DNA from 2 places in the Stenotrophomonas sp. YJH_SMC_19 genome. Region 1 is predicted to be linked to the other one. Evidence: riboswitches for the same ligand, from Rfam matches in the RefSeq annotation. Region 1 holds a riboswitch; the other holds the start of a gene.

Evidence for each region. Region 1 has a riboswitch for thiamine pyrophosphate ahead of AC5P5R_RS16450 (TonB-dependent receptor). Riboswitches for the same ligand answer to the same signal wherever they lie in the genome.
Region 2: another riboswitch for thiamine pyrophosphate. It lies ahead of thiC (phosphomethylpyrimidine synthase ThiC); the one in region 1 lies ahead of AC5P5R_RS16450 (TonB-dependent receptor).

Annotation. Positions count from the first base shown of each region.
Region 1 covers NZ_JCAFRI010000017.1:51,665-58,616, forward strand. The annotation lists gene AC5P5R_RS16425 (helix-turn-helix transcriptional regulator) at 1-173, shown strand, start outside; gene AC5P5R_RS16430 (VOC family protein) at 241-609, shown strand; gene AC5P5R_RS16435 (Dyp-type peroxidase) at 733-1,707, shown strand; gene AC5P5R_RS16440 (hypothetical protein) at 1,888-2,307, shown strand; gene pnuC (nicotinamide riboside transporter PnuC) at 2,412-2,981, opposite strand; gene AC5P5R_RS16450 (TonB-dependent receptor) at 2,990-5,179, opposite strand; TPP riboswitch at 5,250-5,345, opposite strand; gene AC5P5R_RS16455 (phosphotransferase enzyme family protein) at 5,469-6,593, opposite strand; gene AC5P5R_RS16460 (glycine zipper 2TM domain-containing protein) at 6,719-6,952, opposite strand, start outside.
Region 2 covers NZ_JCAFRI010000005.1:69,553-76,504, forward strand. The annotation lists gene AC5P5R_RS07875 (ion channel) at 55-726, opposite strand; gene thiC (phosphomethylpyrimidine synthase ThiC) at 866-2,710, opposite strand; TPP riboswitch at 2,793-2,893, opposite strand; gene AC5P5R_RS07885 (BCCT family transporter) at 3,114-4,691, shown strand; gene ggt (gamma-glutamyltransferase) at 5,256-6,952, opposite strand, start outside.

The sequences.
Region 1 (6,952 bases):
AGCGGATCCTGCGGCTGCAACGTTTCCTGCGCCAGAGCCGCGCGCTGCCACAGCATTCGTTGGCGATGCTGGCTGCTGATGCCGGCTATGCCGACCAGGCCCATCTCAGCCGCGAGGCGCGCGAACTGGCGGGCATGACCGCCAGCGAGCTGCGCCTGGAGTGGGGGCAATGATGGCCGTTTTGTTCAAGACCACGGTGCTGCATTGATCGATGCTGGGCTCCCACCACGGAGCCACGCCATGAATCCTGCCGCACCCCACGATGCCGAACGCCGCATCGACAACATCGAATTCAACGTCGCCGACGTCGCCCGCAGCAAGCGCTTCTACGGCGAGGTGTTCGGTTGGCGCTTCACCGACTATGGACCGGCCTACACCGAGTTCGACGATGGCCGCCTGAAAGGTGGCTTCGTGTCTGACGCGCCGTTGCGCGCCCAGGGAGGACCGCTGGTGATCCTCTACTGCGCGGACCTGGCCGATGCGCAGCAACGCGTAGTGGCCGCCGGTGGCGAGGTGGTGCAGGCGGTGTTCGCCTTCCCCGGTGGTCGCCGCTTCCACTTCCGCGATCTGGATGGCTACGAACTGGCGGTCTGGAGTGATGTGGACTGAGGCCTTCGTAGCTTCGTCGGTGGACGGAACGAGAACCGCTCCGTCCCCGGTCAGGCGGTTCCGCTATGATCGCCCGCACATCGCCACACGCGATGCGTCCGCCTCAAGCCAGCAGGAACCGCCGTGAACTCCCAGCCCGCACCGATCACCGCCGTCAACCACACGCTCGACAACGAGCCGCAGCAGATCACCGCGCCACTGACCCATTCGGCGGCGTTCCTGGTGCTGAAGGTGAAGGATGACGAGGCGTCGATCGCCAAGGCACGCGAGGTGCTGGCCAGCACCGACGACCTGATCAAGAACACCGCCATCCGCGAGATCGAACGCACCTTCACCTGCAACGTGGCCATCGGCCACCGCGTGTGGAAGCCGCTGGTAGGCACCACGCCACCGCGTGAGCTGCAGCCGTTCCGCGAGATCAAGGGCGCGACCCATACCGCTGTGTCCACGCCGGGCGACCTGCTGTACCACATCCGTGCACGCACGATGGATCTGATCGTGGCGTTCGAGCGCAACCTGCTGATGGCCTTTGGCGATGCGGTGGAGACGGTCGATGACGTGGCCGGCTTCCGCTATTTCGATGGCCGCGACCTGCTCGATTTCGTCGACGGCACCGCCAACCCGGAAGGGCTGTCACTGCCGGAAGCCACCATCGTGGGTGAAGAGGATCCGGAACATGCCGGCGGCAGTTACGTGGTGGTGCAGAAGTACCTGCACAACCTCGATGCCTGGCGCGCGCAGAAGACCGAGGCGCAGGAAGCAATCATCGGTCGTACCAAGCACGACAACATCGAGCTGGACGATGCGCCGGCCGATGCGCAGAAGTCGCACAAGACGCTGTGCACCATCGAGGATGCCGACGGCGAGCACGAGATCCTGCGCGACAACATGCCGTTCGCCAAGCCGGGTCGCGGCGAGTACGGCACCTACTTCATCGGCTACACGCGCCGCCTGTGGGTGATCGAGAAGATGCTCGAGCGCATGTTCATCGGCAATCCCGCACCGCTGCATGACCGCATCCTTGATTTCTCCACCGCCACCACCGGCGTGACCTTCTTCGCGCCCTCGCGCAAGGTGCTGGCCGACCTGGGCGACTGATCGCGGCTCTCGTCCTTGCGCATGCTACTGGCCGCTCTGTTCCAGTAGATCCACGCCACGCGTGGATGGTGCGCACGTTGCCCGTAGCAGCCACGCATGGCGTGGCTCTACTGTACCGCCATCTGTCTGTCATCTACCGCGCCGACCATCAGCGGTTGGATGAGAGCGCAGGGGCGGGCGATGGCGATGGCAAGGAACACAACCGGTGCACGCCGCTGGTGGCGGCCACTGGCCGGGTTGTTCGGTGCGCTGGCACTGGGTAGCGCCGGGGTGTCCGCGCAGGAAGCTCCTGCACACTGGATGGCCTATGCCGCCGCCGTGGGGGGGCAGCTGCAGCAGCGCCTGCAGCAGGAGCAGGACCCGCAGGCGCAGCGCGTGCTGGAATGGCTGCAGGCACATCCGGACGCACCGACGCCGCTACCGGTGAGCGTGTGGATCGCGGCGGATGGCCGCATCTCGAAGCTGGAATTCGACAGCCTGGGTGATGCCCAGGTCGATGCTGACCTGCGTGCGACGCTGCAGGCCGCACCGTTGCAGGCGGCTCCGCCAGCCGACATGCGCCAGCCGCTGCGGCTGGGCCTGGTGCTGGAGCCGAAGTAGATCCACGCCATGCGTGGATGTTCTGGGTAGATGCCGACCTTGGTCGGCACGCACGCCAACCAAGGTTGGCGACTACCAGTGGCCCAGCCACGCATGGCGTGGCTCTACTGCGTTGCCACCTGTGGCTCGCGAGCGGCGGCGCTCCATGCGCGCAGGCCGAACACGGCCAGGCCGAGGAAGAACACGTACAGCGCGGCGGTCACGTGCAGCGACTTGAACAGGTACGCACCCACATAGACCACGTCCACTGCGATCCACACCCACCAGCAGGCCACGTGGCGGCGGGCCTGCCACCATTGCCCGACCAGGCTCAGACCGGTCAGCAGCGCATCCAACCACGGCAGGGCAGCGTCGGTGAAGCTGTGCATGGCTGCACCCAGCACCACGCCACCGCACAGGCCGATGGCCAGGTCGCGCAGCAGCATGCCGCGTGCCAGCGGCACGATGCGGATGCTGCCTTCATCGGCGGCATGCTGCCGCCAGTTGAGCCAGCCATAGACCAGGAAACCACCGAAGGCGATCTGCAGCAGGGTGTCCGAGTACAGCTTGGCCTCGGCGAACACCAGGCCATACAGCGCCACCGACAGCAGGCCCACCGGCCACGCCGCCAGCCGGCGCCGGGCCATCAGCCAGACGCCGAGGATGCTGCACAGTGCGGCGGTCCACTCGAGCATCACGCCGCTCACAGCGCGAACGTCACCGACAGGCGGGCCTGTCGCGGTGCGCCGGGGAACAGGTAGTAGTCACCGCCGCTGCTGCCGGTATCGCGCCAGTAGAAGCGGTTGAACACGTTGTCCACCGACAGGTTCCAGGTCACTGCGCGCTCACGCAGGCGATGCTGGAAACGCAGGCCAGCGTCGAACACTGAATAGTCGGGTGCGCGCACGCCACCGTCGGCGCGGGCCACGTTGGCACTGGCATAGCGCCAGCCGCCGGTCACGTCCAGGCCCTGCACGAACGGCAGCGCGTAGGCTACGTGCACGCTGGCGCGCACCTTCGGCACGTTCACCAGCTGATGGCCTTCATAGGCCGGGGTACCGGTGTCGCGCGCGCGCGCCTGCAGCACGCTGGCGCTGGCCACGATCTGCAGCGCGTCGGTCAGCTGGCCGTTGGCGGTCAGCTCCAGGCCGGTGTGGGTTTGGGTGCCTTCCTCGACGAAGGTGTAGCCGACGTCGCTGTTGTCGGGCTTGGCGTACTGGTACGGCTGCGAAATGCGGAACACCGCCGCGCCCAGGGTCAGCGCCTCGACCGGCACGTACTTCACGCCCACTTCCAGCTGCCGCGACTGCACCGACGGCAGGAAGGTGTCGGCGTTGCTGGTCCAGAACGGCGCTTCCTGGCCCAGCGAAATGCCGCGCACGTAGCTGGCATAGGCGTTGAGCTGGTCGGTGGCCTTCCACACCACCGCAGTCTGCGGCAGGAAGCGCGACAGGCGGCTGTGCCGCTGCGGGGTGCCACGCTTGTCGTAGGCACGCTCGTCCAGGCGCACGAAGCGGCCACCGGCCAGCCACTGCCAGTCATCGCCGAAGCTGATCCGGTCCAGCGCGAAGAACGCGGTCTGGCGGCTGTCCAGGCGACGTGCGGACGGGCCCGGCATCTTCGGCGACGGCGCGAACACCGGCACCGGTGCTTCGTGGATGTTGCTGGTGCCGACGTACTCGTTGACGCTCGGGCGCTTGTCCACGGTGCGGCGGAAGTAGTCGGCACCGACGGTCAGCTCATGGCCGACGCTGCCGGTCTCGAAGCGGCCACGCAGCTCGGCACGGGCCTGCTGGTTGCGGCGGGTGTCATCCGGGCTGCGGTAGTCGTAGACGTCGTAGTCGCCATTGGGCGCGAAGTAGTTGCCCGGCACGCTGCCATCGGCGCACTGCACGGCGTAGTAGCAGCCATAGGCGAAGGCGACGTTGTCATCGATGACCGAGCGGCTGTGGCCGACCGAAACGCGCGACTGCCAGGCCTCGTTGAAGTCGTAGGTATGCAGCGCGGTGATGTTGGTGCTGGCGATGTCCACCGGGCGCTGCCACGGCTGGTAGCCGAGCAGGTGCTCGCGGTCGATGCCACGCGGCAGGTCGCGTGCGCCCAGCAGCTGGTAGCCGGACACCGAACGCTGCGAGCTGGTCTGGTAGTTGGCATCCACTTCCAGCTTGCCGCGCTCGCCGATCAGCCAGTCGGCGGCCAGCGAGTAGAAGTTACGGCGGCCATCGGCGTGCTCGACGTAGGAATTGCTGGAATCCCAGGCGGCATTCAGGCGCAGGCCGAAACGCGGGGTGATCCAGTGGCCGACATCGACGGCGACGTAGCGCGAGCCTTCCGAATCGGTACCGAGCGTGGCGGTGCGCACTTCGGCCGGGCGCTTGCCGATGTAGTTGATGATGCCGCCCGGCGCCATCACGCCTGCGGCCAGGCCGGCTTCACCCTTGAGGATCTCCACCGACTGCACGTTCTCCAGCGCCAGGCGCTGTTCGCCGGCGATGGACAGGCCGTTGAAGCGGTAGCCGGTGGCCGCGTCCAGCGCGAAGCCACGGATGGCGATGTTCTGGTAGTAACCCACCGGCGCATACGCATCACCCAGCGAGGCATCGTTGCTGGCCAGCTCGGACAGCGAACGCACCTGGCGGCGGTCGAGGTAATCGCGCTCGAGCACGTTCACCGAGGCCGGCGTGTCCTTCCAGCTGCCGCCACCGAAGGCGTTCACGCGTGAGGTATCGGCCTTCGGTTTGCCGGCCTGCACGCGTACCGCCGCCAGTTCGGTGGGCGAGCGCTCGGCGCCGGCGGCAGCCGCATCAGGGGACGCCTCGGCCTCGCTGGCGTGCAGCGGCAGCGCGGCGCAGAGGGCGAGGGAGAGCAGGGTGGGGCGCAGGCAGCGGTTCATTCGGTTCGTCTTCGGACAACAAGGGAGACGAAGCGACGGCGCGCAGGTGCACCGGCCCATGATGGGGGTGTGGCTGCGGCTCAAAGCTCCCTACGCCGGTGCAAACCGGATCAGGTTCCAAGGGACTCTCTCAGCCTGGCAGATCCAGGCACCCCCGCTTCAGGTGACCATTTCACTACAAATGGTACGGATTTGCGAGCCGACGTCCTTCAGGCTGCGGGGTCCAGGCTGCGGGGTCAGATCCCTTTCCGCAGGAAAGGGATCTGACCCCAATGGTGCGCCAACCGGGTCACGCCGCCGCGTGCAGCGCCTGCAGCAGTGCCTGTCCCGGCGCGCTGTGGAACCACGCCGGATGCCCCAGCATGAAGGGCTGCCACGCGACGTCGGCATTGGCGGTCGAGCCGGTGACGCCTTCGAAGTACTCCACTTCGGACAGTGCGAAGTCGAAATGAACCATCGGCAGCAGGTCGGCCAGCAGGTGCACGCGTGCCGCCGACAGCGGCAGCACCTGGCGATAGCCGTCGAGCAGGGCCAGCGCGATATCGATGCGCACCGTCTCCATGCCGCGCTCCAGTTCCAGCCACGCCACCGCGTTGCGCTCGATCGCCGTGGCGAGGTCGAACAGCGCACTGGTGGGCGAGGCCAGGCCAAAATCCAGCACGGTACTGATCTGCCCATCGCGCCACAGCAGGTTGGAAACGTGCCAGTCGTTGTGCGCCCACAATCGTGGCTCATCGCGCAGGCGCTCGGCCAGGCCGGCATGCCACGGCAGCACGTCGCGCTGCAGCTGCGCTTCCCATGGAATGCGCGCGAGATAGCGGGCCAGCCCGGGACGCTCGTGCAGCCCTGCCTTGATGGCCGCGATCGGATCGTCGGCACGGATCAGATCGTCGCGCGCGACCAGCACATGGGTGCTGCGTTGGGGCGCGTGGTAGCTGGCGGCGGCCCGGTGCAGCTGCGCGAGTGTGCGCCCGGCTTCGCGGGCCTGCGCGACATCGGTCAGCAGCGACCACGACACGGCGTCGCGGTACAGGTCCTCGCCGACGCCGATCGCATGCAGCTCGAACGTCCATTCGCCATGTTCGGCCGCAGTGTGGCCATCGGCCGCTGGCAGCACCTGCACCACCGGTACGCCCGCTGCGGCGAGATGGGCGATGAAGTGGTGCTCTTCTTCCAGGCAGGCCGCACTGCGCACGCTGTGGTGATGGCGCTTGACGAACACCGCGCCGTTCGCGCCGTTGACGATGGCGGCAGCCGACAGCGGCCGCGGGCTGTGCCAGCGCGGTTCGCTGCCGATGTGCAGCTGCGGGTAGCGCTGGCGCAGCCACGCGATGTCCGCCGCGCTGATCGGTGGCCAGTCGGCAGCGACCTCGTCGTTGTTGAGGCCCTGCACGCGGTGGGAGGAAGAAGTCATGCCGCAGCCCCAGTGGGGAAAGTCACATCCAAGGCTGCGCATTCAACGCCATGCACGCGGCCAACGCAAACGGGCGGGTCATCGACCCGCCCGTCCGTGCATCGGCATGGAAGATGCCGCGCTGCTTACCAGCCGCGATGGCGACCGCGGTCGTGGTAGTAGCGGTTGTCGTAGTAGCGCTCGCGTTGCCAGCGACGGTCATCACCGCGGTCGTAGTAGCCGCTGCGGTAGTAGCCACGGTCGTAACGGCGATCGTAGCGGTCGTCGTAACGGTGATTGTCGTAGTAACGGCGGTCGCGGCGGTCGGAGGTGGTCAGGTTGCCGATCGCGCCGCCGGCCACGGCGCCGCCGACGGTGGC
Region 2 (6,952 bases), on a different contig from region 1:
CTGCATCACCATTCGCGCCCTTATGGGCGCGAAATTTTTATCTGGCGTTCATTTTCACATGCGCCGAAGCATGGTCAATCCGACCAGACGCGACACCACAAGGCCGATATACATGACGCCTGCGAACTGTTCGAGCATCACCAAGGCCCGTGCCTGCGGGTGCAACGGCACGACGTCACTCAATCCAACTCCGGACAACAAGCTGAAGCTCAGATAAAGCAGCTCCATCCAGCTGCGTTCGGGGCCAGCCGTCGCGCCCTGGAAACTGCCTGGATACCACTGTTGGCACACCGCGAATGCAAAGGCGAAGCCCCAGGCCAGCAGGGTGAAGGTTGCCCCGGCCGCGAACAGTTCGTCGCGTGTTACTCGATGGTCCTGCAGCATGTAGGCGATCAATGCCCCGGCCGTATAGAAGTACAGCAGGCTTTCCAGCAGCTGCGCGGTGGTCAGCAGCGCGCTGCGGTCAAGCAGGGCGCCAGCCAGCGAGAACACCACCGATGGAATGGCCAGCAGCAATGCCAGCCAGGTTCCCAGCGGACTGCGCTGGACCACCCACAGCGCCAGGCCGAGTACCGCCATGCCGAACATGCCCAGCGCCGCCCGGCCAGCGGCGGTGTCATCGAGGGCGGGATACAGCAGCACCGCGATCAACTGGGCGGCCAGGAGCCAGGCCGAAGGATGGCGGCGGGCGATGGCCAGCCAGCGGGTGGTCGTGGCAACGGGCATGGCGTCCTTTCCCCTGGGCGATGCGCGGAGGATAGCCGGGCGCGGCGTGATGAACGGTAGTGCCGGCCATTGGCCAGCACTCTCCCCGGTCCCGTGCACGACGGAATGCCGGCCGGCGGCCGGCACTACCCGTTACCCGTCACCCCTGGCGGTAGACCTCGGCCCCGCCAGCACGGAACTCCTGCGACTTCTCCTTCATGCCGGCCTCGGCGTAGTCGCGCACGTCCTGGGTGATCTTCATCGAACAGAAGTGCGGTCCGCACATCGAGCAGAAGTGGGCCAGCTTGTGCGCGTCCTTCGGCAGCGTCTCGTCGTGGAATTCCTTGGCCTTTTCCGGATCCAGGCCCAGGTGGAACTGGTCCTCCCAGCGGAACTCGAAGCGCGCCTTGCTCAGCGCGTTGTCGCGTACCTGTGCGCCCGGATGCCCCTTGGCCAGGTCGGCCGCGTGCGCGGCAATGCGGTAAGCCATGATGCCGTCGCGCACGTCCTGGCGGTTGGGCAGGCCCAGGTGTTCCTTCGGCGTCACGTAGCAGAGCATGGCCGTGCCAAACCAGCCGATCATCGCCGCGCCGATCGCACTGGTGATGTGGTCGTAGCCCGGCGCGATGTCGGTCGTCAGCGGGCCCAGCGTGTAGAACGGCGCTTCGCCGCATTCGCGCAGCTGCTTGTCCATGTTTTCCTTGATCAGCTGCATCGGCACGTGGCCGGGGCCTTCGATCATGGTCTGCACATCGTGTTTCCAGGCGATCTTCGTCAGTTCACCCAGCGTTTCCAGTTCGCCGAACTGCGCTGCATCGTTGGCATCGGCGATGCAACCCGGGCGCAGGCCATCGCCCAGCGAGAAGGTCACGTCGTAGGCCTTCATGATTTCGCAGATCTCTTCGAAATGCGTGTAGAGGAAATTCTCCTTGTGGTGCGCCAGGCACCACTTGGCCATGATCGAGCCCCCGCGGCTGACGATGCCGGTCACCCGCTTGGCGGTGAGCGGCACGTAGCGCAGCAGTACGCCGGCGTGGATGGTGAAGTAGTCCACGCCCTGCTCGGCCTGCTCGATCAGCGTGTCGCGGAAGATTTCCCAGGTAAGCGCCTCGGCACGACCATCAACCTTTTCCAGCGCCTGGTAGATCGGCACGGTACCAATGGCCACCGGCGAGTTGCGGATGATCCATTCACGGGTCTCATGGATGTGCTTGCCGGTGGACAGATCCATCACCGTGTCGCCGCCCCAGCGGATCGCCCACACCAGCTTTTCCACTTCCTCGGCGATGCCGGAAGATACGGCGCTGTTGCCGATGTTGGCGTTGATCTTGGTGAGGAAGTTGCGCCCGATGATCATCGGCTCGCTTTCCGGATGGTTGATGTTGTTGGGCAGCACCGCGCGGCCACGTGCAATCTCGTCGCGCACGAACTCAGGGGTGATGACCTTCTGGATCGACGCGCCGAAGGCCTCGCCCGGGTGCTGCTGCAGCAGGCTGGCATCCCGGATCGCGTCCAGGCGCTGGTTCTCGCGGATGGCGACGAATTCCATTTCCGGCGTGATGATGCCGCGGCGCGCGTAATGCATCTGGGTGACGTTGGCACCGGCACGTGCGCGGCGTGGCAGGCTGCGCGCGGGGAAACGCACCGCGTCAAGCTTCGGGTCATGCTCGCGATCGCGACCGAACGAAGAACTCAGTCCTTCAAGCTGCTCGGTATCACCGCGCTCTTCCACCCAGCCGCGACGCAGTGCCGGCAAACCGGCGGACAGATCGATGCGCACCTCCGGGTCGGTGTACGGGCCCGACGTGTCGTAAACGGTCACCGGCGCATTCTCTTCGCCGCCGAACAGCGTCGGCGTACGGGTCAGCGCGATCTCGCGCATCGGCACCTGAAGATCCGGGCGTGAACCGGGCACGTGGATCTTGCGCGAGCCGGGAATGGGCCGGGTCACGGATGCGGAGAGTTGCTGGGCCTGTTGCTGCAGGGCGGAGAGCTGTGCGTTCATCGGGCATCGTCCAGGAAGGTCAGGGACGAAGCGGCGGCGCACGGCACCCGCGCACGGACGGTCCTTGGGCGGAGTCCGGGCACAGCTGCATTGCAAAGCTTCCCTACGCCGGTATGAGCCGGATCAGGTTCCAAGGGACTGTCTCAACCGTGGCCACATGGCCCGGTACCCCCGCTTCTTGGTGCGCATTAGAGCATAGACCGCCCGCCTCCGGGATCAGATCGCCATTCGTTAACGGAACCATGACGTCGCGTTCAGTAACGTGCACGCCATCGCGTTGCTGAGATCGATGCGTTCCCCGCCGCCTTCGCGGCCCCTGCCCGGTCCGTGCTGCATGCCGCCGGCCCTTCGCCGCAAGCTCTGCTCGCTCCCCTCAATCCCCCTTGATCGGAGAAGCTCCTTCATGGTGTTTCGCGTTTCCATCGCACTGGTTCTGCTGCTGGTGCTGCTCGCCGGTATCGCCCCCGGCCCCTTCAACACCGTGGTCCAGTCGATGCTGGCGGAAGTCATCCGCAGTGTCGGCTGGCTGTACCTGCTGGTGGTGTTCCTGGCGCTGGTGTTCCTGATGTACCTGGCGTTCGGCCGCTTCGGCAATCTGCGCATCGGCGGCGAGGACGCCGAACCCGAGTTCTCGCGTGCCAGCTGGATGTCGATGCTGTTCGCCGCCGGCATGGGCATCGGCCTGGTGTTCTGGGGTGCGGCCGAGCCCATCTCGCATTTCAGCAAGCCGCCGGAAGGCCTGGCGCCGCAAAGCCTGGATGCGGCGCGCGCATCGATGCGCTATGCGTTCTTCCACTGGGGCCTGCACCCGTGGGCGATCTACGCACTGATCGGTCAGGCGATGGCCTGGTTCCAGTTCAACCGCAATGGACGCGGCCTGGTCAGCGACATGCTGCAGCCGATCATCGGCCGCCACCATCGCGGCTGGATCGGTCGGGTGGTCAACATCGCCGCCGTAGTTGCCACCGCGATCGGTGTCGCCACCACGCTCGGCTTCGGCACCATCCAGATTGCTGCCGGTATCGAACGCGTCTTCAGCGTGCAGGCTACCGTCGCCGTGCAGATGACCATCATTGCCGTCGCCTTCGTGTTGTACATGGCCTCCACCGCCAGTGGCGTGGAGCGAGGTGTGAAGTGGCTGTCCAACTTCAACCTGGCGTTGGCTGCCCTGCTGGCAGCCATCCTGCTGGTGCTGGGGCCGACCGGCTTCATCTTCGATACGTTCACCACCACGCTGGGCTCCTACCTCAACCAGCTGGTGACGATGAGCCTGCGCATGTCACCGTTCTCCGGCAGCACCTGGGTGGCGGACTGGACGATCTTCTACTGGGCCTGGTGGATCTCGTGGGCGCCGTTCGTGGGATCGTTCATCGCGCGCATCTCGCGCGGCCGCAGCGTGCGCGAGTTCGTGATCGGCGTCGTGCTCGCACCGACGCTGCTGGGCTTCTTCTGGTTCGCGGTGTTCGGCGGCACTGCGTTGTGGGCACAGATCTTCGGCCACGCCGATCTGGTGCAGGCGCTTGGCAATGGCTACGAGACGGTGTTGTTCACACTGTTCGACAGCATGCCGCTACCGTTGTTGCTGTCGTGCATCGCGCTGGTGCTGCTGATGATCTTCTTCGTGACCTCGGCCGATTCGGCGGTCCTGGTGCTGGCCAGCATGTCCACCGACGAGGCTGGCGACCCACCGTTGAAGCGCAAGCTGGCCTGGGGCATTGCGGTGGCACTGATTGCAGCGGCGTTGCTGCTGGCCGGAGGCCTGGACGCGCTGCAGGGCATGATCACGATCGCGGCATTGCCATTCGCGCTGCTGATGGTGCTGGTGATGGTGTCGCTGTACCGGGTGCTGGACCAGGAGTACACGCGGGAGCGGCGGCAGGCGCAGCGCCAGCGGCACATGATCGATGCGTGGATTGCACGCGAGATGGCGGCGCAGGAGGAGACGCAGGCCGAGGCAGCGCGCGCGCACGATCAGGATTGAGGGTGTTTTGCAGCCTGCGGCTGCACCGCTTTTTTCAAGCAACGGCAACAACAACTTCAAAAGCGGCTCTGGATTTCTGCTGGTTTGGCGGGGAGGGGGCCGATGGCGGGACACGCCGCAAGTACGTCCCTGTAGGCTCGGCCACGGCATCCATGCCGTGGACGGTCCCGCCATCGGCCCCCTCCCCGCTTCCGACAATTTCCCGGTGACGGTTGGTTTTCCACGCCATGCGTGGAAGAGGTGTATCGGAAAACAAGAAGGGGTCGGATCCGTTTTCCTTCGGAAAACGGATCCGACCCCAACCCACAGCGCGCGGCTGTTGCCGTTGCCGTTGCCGTTGCCTTTGCTCTTGCTCTTGCTCTTCCTTTTCTTTTCCTGCGGTGACGGCCACGGAAACTGTCCGTGGCCGGGCGGGTGGGTTGGCTGGGGGCGTGAGCCGCATGGATGCGGCGACCGAGCTTACATGGACGTACTTGCAGCGGCCCCCAGACAATCCACCCGCCCGGCCAAGCCCCGTATCACTGCCACCACCGCAGAGGGGGCTCAGCCCGTTGGCCGGGAAACTCAGTACCCCGCCGCCTGCCCATCCTTGCGACTCTCCGAAGCTCCGTAATAAACCCCGCTCTCGGGATCGCGCATGATCGCCTGGTACCCGCCATAAGGCCCATCGGCGAACACGATGCGATGCCCCTTGCGCATCAGCGTACGCACCGTCTCGTAGGGGAAGCCGGTCTCCAGATTCACTTCGCCGCCGTCGGTCATCGCCGTGGCCTGGCCGGTCGGCTCGGTGGAACCTTCATGCTGGATGCGCGGCGCATCGCCGGCTTCCTGCAGGTTCATCCCGAAATCCACCAGGTTCATCACGATCTGCGCATGGCCCTGCGGCTGCATCGCGCCGCCCATCACGCCGAAGCTGGCATACGGCTTGCCGCCCTTGGTGATGAACCCCGGAATGATGGTCTGGAATGGACGCTTGCCCGGCGCGTAGCCGTTGGGATGGTTCTTCTGCAGCACGAACATCTCGCCACGGTCCTGCAGGATGAAACCCAGACCGGGCGGTGCCATGCCGCTGCCCATGCCACGGTAGTTGGACTGGATCAGCGAAACCATCATGCCGTCGGCGTCGGCCACGGTCATGTAGATCGTGTCGCCCTCCTCCAGCTGCTTCGGCGTGCCCGGCTGCACTTCCTTCAACGCCTTGTCCATCGAGATCAGCGCACGACGCTGCGCGGCGTACTCCTTGGAGATGAGCTTCTGCACCGGCGCCGGCTGGAACGCCATGTCGGCGTAGAAACGCGCACGGTCGGCAAAGGCCAGCTTCTTCGCTTCGACAAACAGGTGCACGTGTTCCGGTGAACCGAACGGGATCTTCGAGAAGTCGTAGCCTTCCAGCACGTTGAGGATCTGCAGTGCGGCGATACCCTGGCTGTTCGGTGGCAGTTCCCACACGTCGTAGCCACGGTAGTTGCTGCTGACCGGTTCGACCCACTCGCCATGATGGTCAGCCATGTCCTGGTAGCTCAGGTAGCCACCGTTGGCCTTGAAGTAGTCACCGATGGTGTGGGCGATCTCGCCCTTGTAGAAGGCGTCGCGGCCACCGTCGGCGATCTTCTGCAGGGTGCTGGCCAGGTTCGCGTTCTTCCACATCTCGCCCTTGCGCGGGGCGTGGCCGTTGATCGTGAACTGCTCCTTGAAGCCCGGGTACTGCGACAACTTGGGCACCGAGCGGTCCCAGTAGTAGGCGATCACCTCGGCCACCGGGTGACCCTCGCGGGCGTAGCGGATGGCCGGCGCCAGGTTGTCGGCCATCGGCTTGCGACCGAAGCGGTCGTGCAGCGCGAACCAGCCATCGACGGCACCCGGCACCGACACCGGCAGTGGACCGGTGGCCGGGATGTTCTTCAGGCCACGGCGCTGGAACTCGGCCAGGGTGAGCGACTTCGGCGAGCGGCCCGAGCCGTTGTAGCCGTAGAGCTTCTGGGTCTTCGGGTCCCACACGATGGCGAACAGGTCGCCGCCGATGCCGTTGCCGGTCGGCTCCATCAGGCCGAGCGCGGCGTTGGCGGCAATCGCCGCGTCCACTGCCGAACCGCCGCCCTTCATCACGTCCAGCGCGATCTGGGTGGCCAGTGGTTGCGAGGTCGCGGCCATCGCATGCGGGGCGATCACCTCCGAACGGGTGGCGAAGGTGTGGCCGGTGATGCGGTCGGCGGCGAAGGACAGCGCGGGTACGGCAGCCAGTACGGCGGCAGCGAGCAGGG